Regions from separate parts of the Kitasatospora sp. NE20-6 genome, predicted to be linked through region 2. Evidence: riboswitches for the same ligand, from Rfam matches in the RefSeq annotation. Region 2 holds a riboswitch; the other holds the start of a gene.
The links. A riboswitch is a leader RNA that binds a small molecule or an ion and turns the genes downstream of it on or off. The one in region 2 is predicted to bind glycine.
Positions count from the first base shown of each region.

Region 1: it holds a riboswitch for glycine, as region 2 does, so the genes downstream of both, gcvP (aminomethyl-transferring glycine dehydrogenase) here and gcvT (glycine cleavage system aminomethyltransferase GcvT) in region 2, are expected to answer to the same signal.

Region 1 covers NZ_BPRL01000072.1:12,907-17,343, reverse strand. The annotation lists gene gcvP (aminomethyl-transferring glycine dehydrogenase) at 1-1,539, opposite strand, end outside; glycine riboswitch at 1,763-1,866, opposite strand; gene SNE206_RS34290 (DUF2382 domain-containing protein) at 2,042-3,337, shown strand; gene SNE206_RS34285 (MFS transporter) at 3,610-4,437, shown strand, end outside.
Region 2 covers NZ_BPRL01000053.1:51,855-56,291, forward strand. The annotation lists gene SNE206_RS29605 (enhanced serine sensitivity protein SseB C-terminal domain-containing protein) at 509-1,396, opposite strand; gene SNE206_RS29610 (enhanced serine sensitivity protein SseB) at 1,545-2,339, opposite strand; glycine riboswitch at 2,458-2,559, shown strand; gene gcvT (glycine cleavage system aminomethyltransferase GcvT) at 2,713-3,831, shown strand; gene gcvH (glycine cleavage system protein GcvH) at 3,911-4,285, shown strand; gene glyA (serine hydroxymethyltransferase) at 4,373-4,437, shown strand, end outside.

The DNA of each region.
Region 1 (4,437 bases), on a different contig from region 2:
GAGCTTCATGGTGCAGGAGCCCAGCGGGATCATGCCGCGGTCCAGCGCGTAGTCGCGGTCCGACAGGCGGCGCAGGTAGCGCAGCATGGCGGTCTCCGAGCGGTGGCTGTGGAAGACCGGGTGGGTGAGGTACTCGTCCTCGCGGAGCAGCGCGGCGGGCAGCGTGTCGGCGGTCTCGGCCAGCTCGGTGCCGGTGACGCCGAACGCGCCGAGGACGGCGGCCAGGTGCGCGCGGGTGGTGGTCTCGTCGCAGGAGACGGAGACGGTGTCGGCGTCCACCCGGTACAGGTTGACGCCGGCCGCGCGGGCCGCCCCGACGACCGCGTCGGCGCGCTGCGGCACCCGGGCGGTGACGGTGTCGAAGAACGCGCCGTGCACGACCTCGACCCCGCCGGCCCGCAGGCCCTCGGCGAGCGCCGCGGCGTAGCGGTGGGTGCGGCGGGCGATGTCCGCGAGGCCGTCCGGGCCGTGGTAGACGGCGTACATGGAGGCCATCACGGCGAGCAGCACCTGGGCGGTGCAGATGTTGCTGGTGGCCTTCTCGCGGCGGATGTGCTGCTCGCGGGTCTGCAGCGCGAGGCGGTAGGCGCGGGTGCCGTCGGCGTCGACGGAGACGCCGACGAGGCGGCCGGGCAGGTTGCGGGCGTACTCGGCGCGCACGGCGAGGTAGCCGGCGTGCGGGCCGCCGAAGCCCATCGGCACGCCGAAGCGCTGCGAGGTGCCGCAGGCGATGTCGGCGCCGAGCTCGCCGGGCGACTTCAGGAGGGTGAGGGCCAGCAGGTCGGCCGCGACGGCGACGACCGCGCCGAGGCCGTGCGCCTGCTCGACGACGGGGGCGAGGTCGCGGACCGCGCCGGAGGCGCCCGGGTACTGGAGCAGCACGCCGAAGACGCCGCGCTCGGCGATCTCCGCGGGGATGCCGCCCGACAGGTCGGCGACGACGACCTCGACGCCGGTCGGCACGGCGCGGGTCTCGATCACCGCGACGGTCTGCGGCAGGGTGTCGGCGTCGATCAGGAAGACGCCGCCCTTGACCTTGGTGACGCGCCGGGCCAGCGCCATCGCCTCGGCGGCGGCGGTGCCCTCGTCGAGGAGCGAGGAGCCGGAGGTGGCCAGGCCCGTCAGGTCGGAGACGACGGTCTGGAAGTTGAGCAGCGCCTCCAGGCGGCCCTGCGAGATCTCCGGCTGGTACGGCGTGTAGGCGGTGTACCAGGCGGGGCTCTCCAGCACGTTGCGCAGGATCACCGGCGGCGTGAAGGTGCCGTAGTAGCCCAGGCCGATCATCGAGGTGAGGACCTCGTTGCGGTCGGCCAGGTCGCGCAGCTCCGCGAGCACCTGGGCCTCGCTGCGGCCGGCGGGCAGGCCGAGCGCCTCCAGGCTGCGGATGGCCTCGGGCACGGCCGCGTCGGAGAGCTCGTCCAGGGAGGCGTAGCCCACGTGGGCCAGCATCTTCTCCTGGGCGGCGGCGTCGGGGCCGATGTGGCGGGTCTCGAAGGGGCTGGCCTGCTCGAGCTCGGTGAGGTTCGGCTGGGCGTTCATGGGGGTCGAGGCCTCCTGGTCACGGACCGGCGGGGGCGCGCACGCCGGTCGGCCGCCATGGGGAGCCGGAGACGTACGAGCCCGTCAGGCCTCCCCCTCTGTCATCGGTACCTGAGAGCTTCGCCGCATCGGTGCCCGGGGGCATCCTGTCGACTTGCACCGTCGGTGAGAGTGGTGCCGGCGGCTCCTGCGCCATCGGCCCTGCCCTGCTTTCCAGAGTGACCTATCCCACGCGGTACGGATGCCTGAGAGATTCCGGGGAGGAGTTGCTCCTTCGGCGCCCCTTTCCCAGCTCAGCGGGGTCGGGGACTCTCCCGCGCGGGCTCGGCGGTCGCCGCCCAGGATACCAGCGGGAGAGGCGTGGATCACGGTCGCTGTGACGGCCGTCGCACGGGCTTCCGCCGGGGCTGCCGTCCGGACGGCCGTCCGCCGGACGGACCATCCGCCGCCCGGACGGCCCTCCCCGGCTCGCGGGTGTCCGGTTCATACCGTTTCGTGTGAGATGGCGTCTGGCCAGCTCCTCCAGCCGTCCGCCGAACCGAGCGCCGCAGGAGCAGTCGCCCCGGAGGAGAACAGCGTGCAGACCGATATCGATCCGCGAGACCTGATCGGACACAAGGCGGTCGACCGGAACGGTGACAAGATCGGCACGGTTGACGAGGTGTACCTCGACGACGCGACCGGTGAGCCCGAGTGGGCCGCGGTCCGCACCGGCATCTTCGGCAGGGACGCCTTCGTCCCGCTGACGACCAGCGAGTTCTCCGGCGAGGAGCTCAAGGTCCCGTACGACAAGTCCCTGATCAAGGAGTCCCCGGACTTCGGGGTGGGCCAGCACCTCTCGCCCGCCCAGGAGCTCCAGCTCTACCGCTACTACGGCCTCGACACCTCGGGCACCGGCCGCCCGACCGCTCCGGCGGCCACCGCCGCAGCGTCCGCCGCGACACCTGCCGCGGCACCCGCCGACGCCGACTTCGGCGCGGTCTCCGGCGGCGCGGCGCGCACCGCCCCGGCCACGGACGCACACGCGCACCCGCACGGGCGGACCGACCGGGACGGCGGGCACACCGACCGCCACGACCGCGGCGACCGCCATGACCGCGGCGACGGCGAGCGGGCGGCGACGGCACCGGCTTCGGCTCCGGCGGCCTCGACCCCGCCGGCGGTGTCGAACAACGTCCGCCGCCTGGTCCAGCCGTCCGCTGCACAGCACGGCCCGTCGGCGGCGCAGCTCGCGCCGAAGCAGGCTGCCGAGGCGGGGCCGAGCGGCCCGGTGGAGATCACCTGCCGCGAGGAGCGCCTCGACATCAGCACCGAGTGGCACGTGCTGGGCACCGCGCGGCTGCGCAAGTACGTGACGTCGGAGGCCGTCGAGCGGCGGGTGCCGGTGGTCCGCGAGCGCGTCCGGGTGGAGCGGGTGCCGGTCGGCGACGCCGAGCGGGCCGCGCTGAGCGAGCAGGAGATCGCCGAGGCCATGGAGGAGGTGACGCTCCGGGAGGAGCGTCCGGTGATCCGCAAGTACCTGGCGCCGATCGAGCGCGTCCGCCTGGTGGTCGAGCGCTACACCGAGGAGGAGCTCGTCCGCGAGGAGCTGCGGCGCGAGCAGGTCGAGGTCCACGACGGCACCGCGCAGCAGCCGTCCGAACCGCAGCAGGTCAACACGGCGGAGGCCTCGGGCGGCATGCGCAGCGCGGCGATGGCCGGGCAGGCCGCGGGGCTGGCGGCCGGGCCGGTCGCGACGCCGATCGCGGCGCGGACGGCCTCCGGCCCGGTGCGGCCGGATCCGCTGCGCCCGTCCTGAGCCGCCGCGCCCCCGGCAGCGTCTCGCGGGCCGCCGTCACGGCAGCCCGCGGTCGTCTCTCCGGCCGCTTCTCCGGCGGCTTCTCCGGCCGCCGCCTTCGGTCGCCGCCCCGGCCCCGGTCCGCTTCTGCGGGCCGGGGCCGAGGTGTTTCCCAAAGATTGACCAGTCGATATTTGACAGGCTGAAGTATCTACCTGCATCGTTACTTCAGCTGATTCACTATCGCATGCCTGAAGCAGTCGGCTCCGGGCAGCACGACAGGAGGAACCACCGTGAGTGAGGCCCCACAGCCCGCCACCACGGCACACCGGCCGAGCAGTGCGCGCGTACTCCCCGCGCTCGTCCTCGCCATGCTGGCCTTCAGCGTGGTGCAGACCGCGGTCGTCCCGATCCTGCCGTCGCTGGCCGAGGAACTCGACGTCTCCGGCTCCAGCGTCACCTGGCTGATGACCGCCAACCTGCTGTCCGCAGCCGTCCTCACCCCGATGCTCGGCCGCTTCGGCGACCTGCGCGGTCGCAAGCCGATGCTGCTCGTGGCCCTCGGCGGCCTCGTCGCCGGCTCCGCGATCGCCGTCAGCACGCACTCCTTCACCTGGCTCGTCATCGCCCGCGTGCTGCAGGGCGCCGGCGGCGGCGTGCTGCCGCTGGCGATCAGCATCGTCCGCGACGAGCTGCCCAAGGCCAAGGTCACCGGCGGCGTCGCCGCCATCAGCGCCTCCATGGGCGTCGGCAGCGGCCTCGGCCTGGTCGTGACCGGTGTGCTGCTGGAGCACTGGAGCTACAAGTCGATCTTCTGGATGGGCCTCGGCTTCGGTCTGCTCGCCGTCCTGCTGGTCGCCCTGCGGGTGCCCACCGACCCGGTCGTCGACAAGGCCGGCGGCGCCGACCCGCTGGGCGCCGTCACCCTCGCCGGCTGGCTCTCCGCACTCCTGGTCGCCGTCAGCCAGGGCAACGCCTGGGGCTGGACCTCCAACCGCACCCTCGGCCTCTTCGCCGTCGCCGCCGTGATCGCACTCGTCTGGGTCGTCATCGAGGCCAGGGTCGCGCACCCGCTGGTCGACATGAAGATGATGGCGCGCCCCGCGGTCGCCTTCACCAAC
Region 2 (4,437 bases):
TCGGTCGGTCCGGAGTGCGCGACAGTGCGGTGCAGAGCGGTGCGGTGGTTCCGTACGCCGGTGCGGCGGTGCAGGTTTCGTTTTCGGGGTGCCACGGACCGCCGCTCGGTCGTCCGGGGGTCCGGACGGGGCGGTCTGACGGCGTTGCAGGTGGTGCGGTTGGTGCGGGGCGCCGGGCGCGGCATGCACATCGCGCGTGGTCGGCCGAGGGCGCGCTCACCTTTGTGGGGGTCGGCACGCGCACTGCGTTGGGCAGCACTCTCTGTCATCGGGGTGTCGTTCCGCCAGAGGAGGCAACCGAAGGATGCCCAACTGTGATCTGTCGGCATGCACCCGTGTCGGGCCCGAATAGGCGTCTTCACACGGTTGAAACATTCGGGTCAAGACGCCCACTGACCAAAGCCCGCCAACGGCGGAAACCCGCCACCACCTGGGCATGACGCTGCGCGAGGAGATCGCGCGGAGGCGGTGGCGGGACGGGGCGGAACGGGTCGCCGGGTGCTGCGGGTCAGCGGCCCGGGTAGCCCGGCCAGGGCTGCTGCGGCCATCCCTGCGGACCCGGGGCCGACTGCGGAGAGTAACCGTAGGGCGGGTAGGGGGCCGCCTGCTGCGGGTGCCCGTACCGGGTGTCGCGGTCGAAGAAGGGACGGGCGTTGGCGCGCATCCACATCGCCACCGGGTCGAACTCGTCGGCCGTCGCCACCGTGGAGACCGCCGTCCCGTCCGGGACGAGCGCCGCGGCCCGCTGCACCAGCGCCCGCGCCGCCTCCACCGACGGCGGCGAGTTGTCGTACAGGTCGAGCCCGATCGCGACGTACGGCTCGCCGAGCGCCGGCTGCACCCACGCGCGCCGCAGCGAGCGCAGCGGACGGATCTCGGCCGCCTGCTGCTCCAGCATCGCCCAGAACTGCGGGGCGTCGAGCCGGGGCTCCGAGATGCGCAGCGGCCCGGCCGGCAGCCGGTCCAGGCCGAGCGCGACCCGTCTCAGGTCGGCCCACGGGATGCCGACCCCGCCGCCGGGGACGTGCGGGTTGAGCCACAGGCCCCAGCGGGTGCGGAACAGCGCGCCGGCGATCTCCGCGCCGGAGACCACCTCGTGCGCCCGGGCCCAGCCGCTGGCGGCGAGCTGCTCGGGGGAGGTGGCGGCGGGGGCGTAGCCGTGCCCGCCGATGTCCATGTTGCCGTACTGCGCGTCGGGGCTGCCGGGGGTGCCGTGCCAGAGCAGCATCCAGACCTGCCCCTGGGCGAGCGCCCGCAGCAGGTTCTCGTACGCGTCGTAACGCTCCGGGGCGACCGCGCCGAGGGCACGTTCGATGCCGCCCGGGTCGCCGCCGGGGCGCGCCACGGGTGCCTGGCCCCACCGGCCCGGCCCGCCGTCTGCCGCTCCCGCGCTCATGCGCCCGCCTCGCTCCGCTCGCTCACGTCGCCGTGCCCCGTCTTGTCGCGTGTTCCGCCGTTCGTCCGGACTCCCGGGGAGCACCCTATTGCGCGGGGCGGACACGCGTCATGCCGCACACCCCCGCACGGTCTCCCGGCCAGGTCGCTCACCCGCGCACGTAGAAGGGGGCGACCCGGGTGAGCAGCCACTCGACCACCGGGTCGTCGACCATGTCCAGCAGCACCAGGTGGACGCCCCAGGCGGGCGGCGCGGTTGCGAGCGCGCGGCCCAGCGCCTCGTTGACGGCCGCCGGATCGGCCGGCCCGGCCGGGTCGAGCTGCACGCCGACGTAGAGCTGCACGGGGTCGGCCTCGACCCGGGCGAGGGTCCGCCGGGCCGTCAGCACCCCGCGCAGCGAGGCGAGTTCGGTGGTCGCGGCGGCCAGGAACGCGTACGGCTCCTGGTGCGGCTCGGGCTCGCGCAACGCGACGGCGGCGCCCTCGGAGAGCGGCTCGGCGGCCCAGCGTTCGTCCCGCGGGCCGCGGCGCAGCTCGCCGACGCCCTCCGGCGGCACCGGGATGCCGACCGGCGCCTCGGGGTTGACCGCGATGCCGATGCCCGGCGGCAGCCCGCGGGCGAACTCCCACACCGGGGCGATCGCGAAGGCCATGCCGGGCGCGTGCCGGAGGAACTGCTCCTGCGAGGAGAACACCGGCACGTACGGCGTGCCGGCCAGCTCGATCGTCGGCAGGTCGAGCGAGGCGCCCTGCGGGTCGGCGCCGGCCGGCAGCGGGATCCACACCTGGCTGCGGGCGAGCACCTCCACCACGCGGGGGGTCGCGCCGGGGTCGCCGAGCGCCGCGGTGAGCACCTGCTCCAGTTCGTTGGACGGCCAGCTGCCGCCCTCCGGCGCCGTGCCGGGTGCGGCCCACGCCTGTGCCTCGCCCGCCGGATACCCCATGAACCGCCCCTTCGATCGACCCCTGCACAGAGCCTAGCGGGCCGCCCCCCTCTCCCATCAGGCCCGGCGGCATGCCATGATGAGCGCGCTCGACACCACCAACTTCATACAGGCCGCTCGAACCCGCGCGGGAGAGTCCGGAACGCCCCTGGGGTGTGGCCGGCGCCGAAGGAGCAAGTCCTCCCCGGAATCTCTCAGGCACAGATACCGCACGGGCGAGGCACATCTGGAAAGTGGACACGGCCGCGCCGTGCGCCCACCCACGGTGCAAGCCGCCATCCTGGAAGGAGGCGGTGAAGCTCTCAGGTTGTTGACGACAGACGGGGAGACTCCACCCCAGCATGCCCTTCAGCAGCCTAGGAGTCCTGCCGTCATGTCCCTCCGCCACACCGCCCTCGACGCGCTGCACCGTTCGCTCGGCGCGACCATGACCGACTTCGCGGGCTGGGACATGCCGCTGCGCTACGGCAGCGAGCGCGAGGAGCACCTCGCCGTCCGCACGAAGGCCGGCCTGTTCGACCTGTCGCACATGGGCGAGATCACCGTCAGCGGCCCGCAGGCCGGCGAGCTCCTCGACCACGCGCTGGTCGGCTTCATCTCCGCCCTCGGCGTGCTGCGCGCCCGCTACACCATGATCTGCCGCGAGGACGGCGGCATCCTCGACGACCTGATCGTCTACCGCACCGCCGAGGACGCGTACATGGTGGTCGCCAACGCCTCCAACGCGCAGGTCGTGCTCGACGCCCTGACCGAGCGCGCCGCGGGCTTCGACGCGACCGTCCGCGACGACCGCGACGCGTACGCGCTGATCGCCGTGCAGGGCCCGGAGGCGAACGGCATCCTGGGTTCCGTCACCGACGCCGACCTGCCGGGCCTCAAGTACTACGCGCTGCTGCCCGCCACCGTCGCCGGCCGTGAGGTGTGGCTGGCCCGCACCGGCTACACCGGCGAGGACGGCTTCGAGGTCTTCTGCGCCCCCGCCGACGCCGAGCACCTGTGGCAGGCCCTCACCGGCGCCGGCGCGGACAGGGGCCTGGTGCCGTGCGGCCTGTCCTGCCGCGACACGCTGCGCCTGGAGGCCGGCATGCCGCTGTACGGGCACGAGCTGTCGACCGACCTGACGCCGTTCGACGCGGGCCTGGGCCGGGTGGTGCGCTTCGACAAGACCACCAACGACGGCGCGTTCGTCGGCCGCAAGGCGCTGGAGCAGGCCGCCGCCGAGGCGGAGTCCGCGCCGCCGCGCAAGCTCGTCGGCCTGGTCTCCGAGGGCAAGCGGGTGCCGCGCGCCGAGTACGCCGTGGTCGACGCGGACGGCGCCGTGATCGGCCGGATCACCTCCGGCGCACCCTCGCCCACCCTCGGGAAGCCGATCGCGATCGCGTACGTGGACGCCGCGCACGCCGGGCCCGGCACGGCCGTGGCGGTGGACGTCCGCGGCCGTCCCGAGCCGGTCGAGGTCGTGGCGCTGCCGTTCTACAAGCGCGCCCGCTGAGCCCGTTCCCCGCACCACAGCCCGGTCCGCTCAGCGGACGGCTCCGCCCTACCCTCTTGCGATCCTGGAGAATGACGCCATGAGCAACCCCACGCACCTGCAGTACACCAAGGAGCACGAGTGGCTGACGGCCGCCGAGGACGGTGTCTCGACGGTCGGCATCACCAAGCACGCCGCCGACGCCCTCGGTGACATCGTCTACGTCCAGCTTCCCGCCGTCGGCGACACGGTGACCGCGGGTGAGACCTGTGGCGAGCTCGAATCCACCAAGTCGGTCAGCGACCTGTACTCGCCGGCCACCGGCGAGGTCGTCGAGATCAACGAGGGCGTCGTCGACGACCCCGCGCTGGTCAACGGCGACCCCTTCGGCGAGGCGTGGCTGTTCAAGGTCCGCGTCGAGGCGACCGACGAACTGCTCGACGCCGACGCGTACACCGCCTTCACCGGCGCCTGACCGCCGCTCCACCCCGGGGGCGGCCGCAGCGCAGCGGCCGCCCCACCCTGGCCCCAGCCCGCTCCGCCCACGGGGAGATCCCACCTCATGACGGTTCTCAACCAGTCCCTGCACGCGCTCGACCCGGAGATCGCGGCCGCGGTCGACGCCGA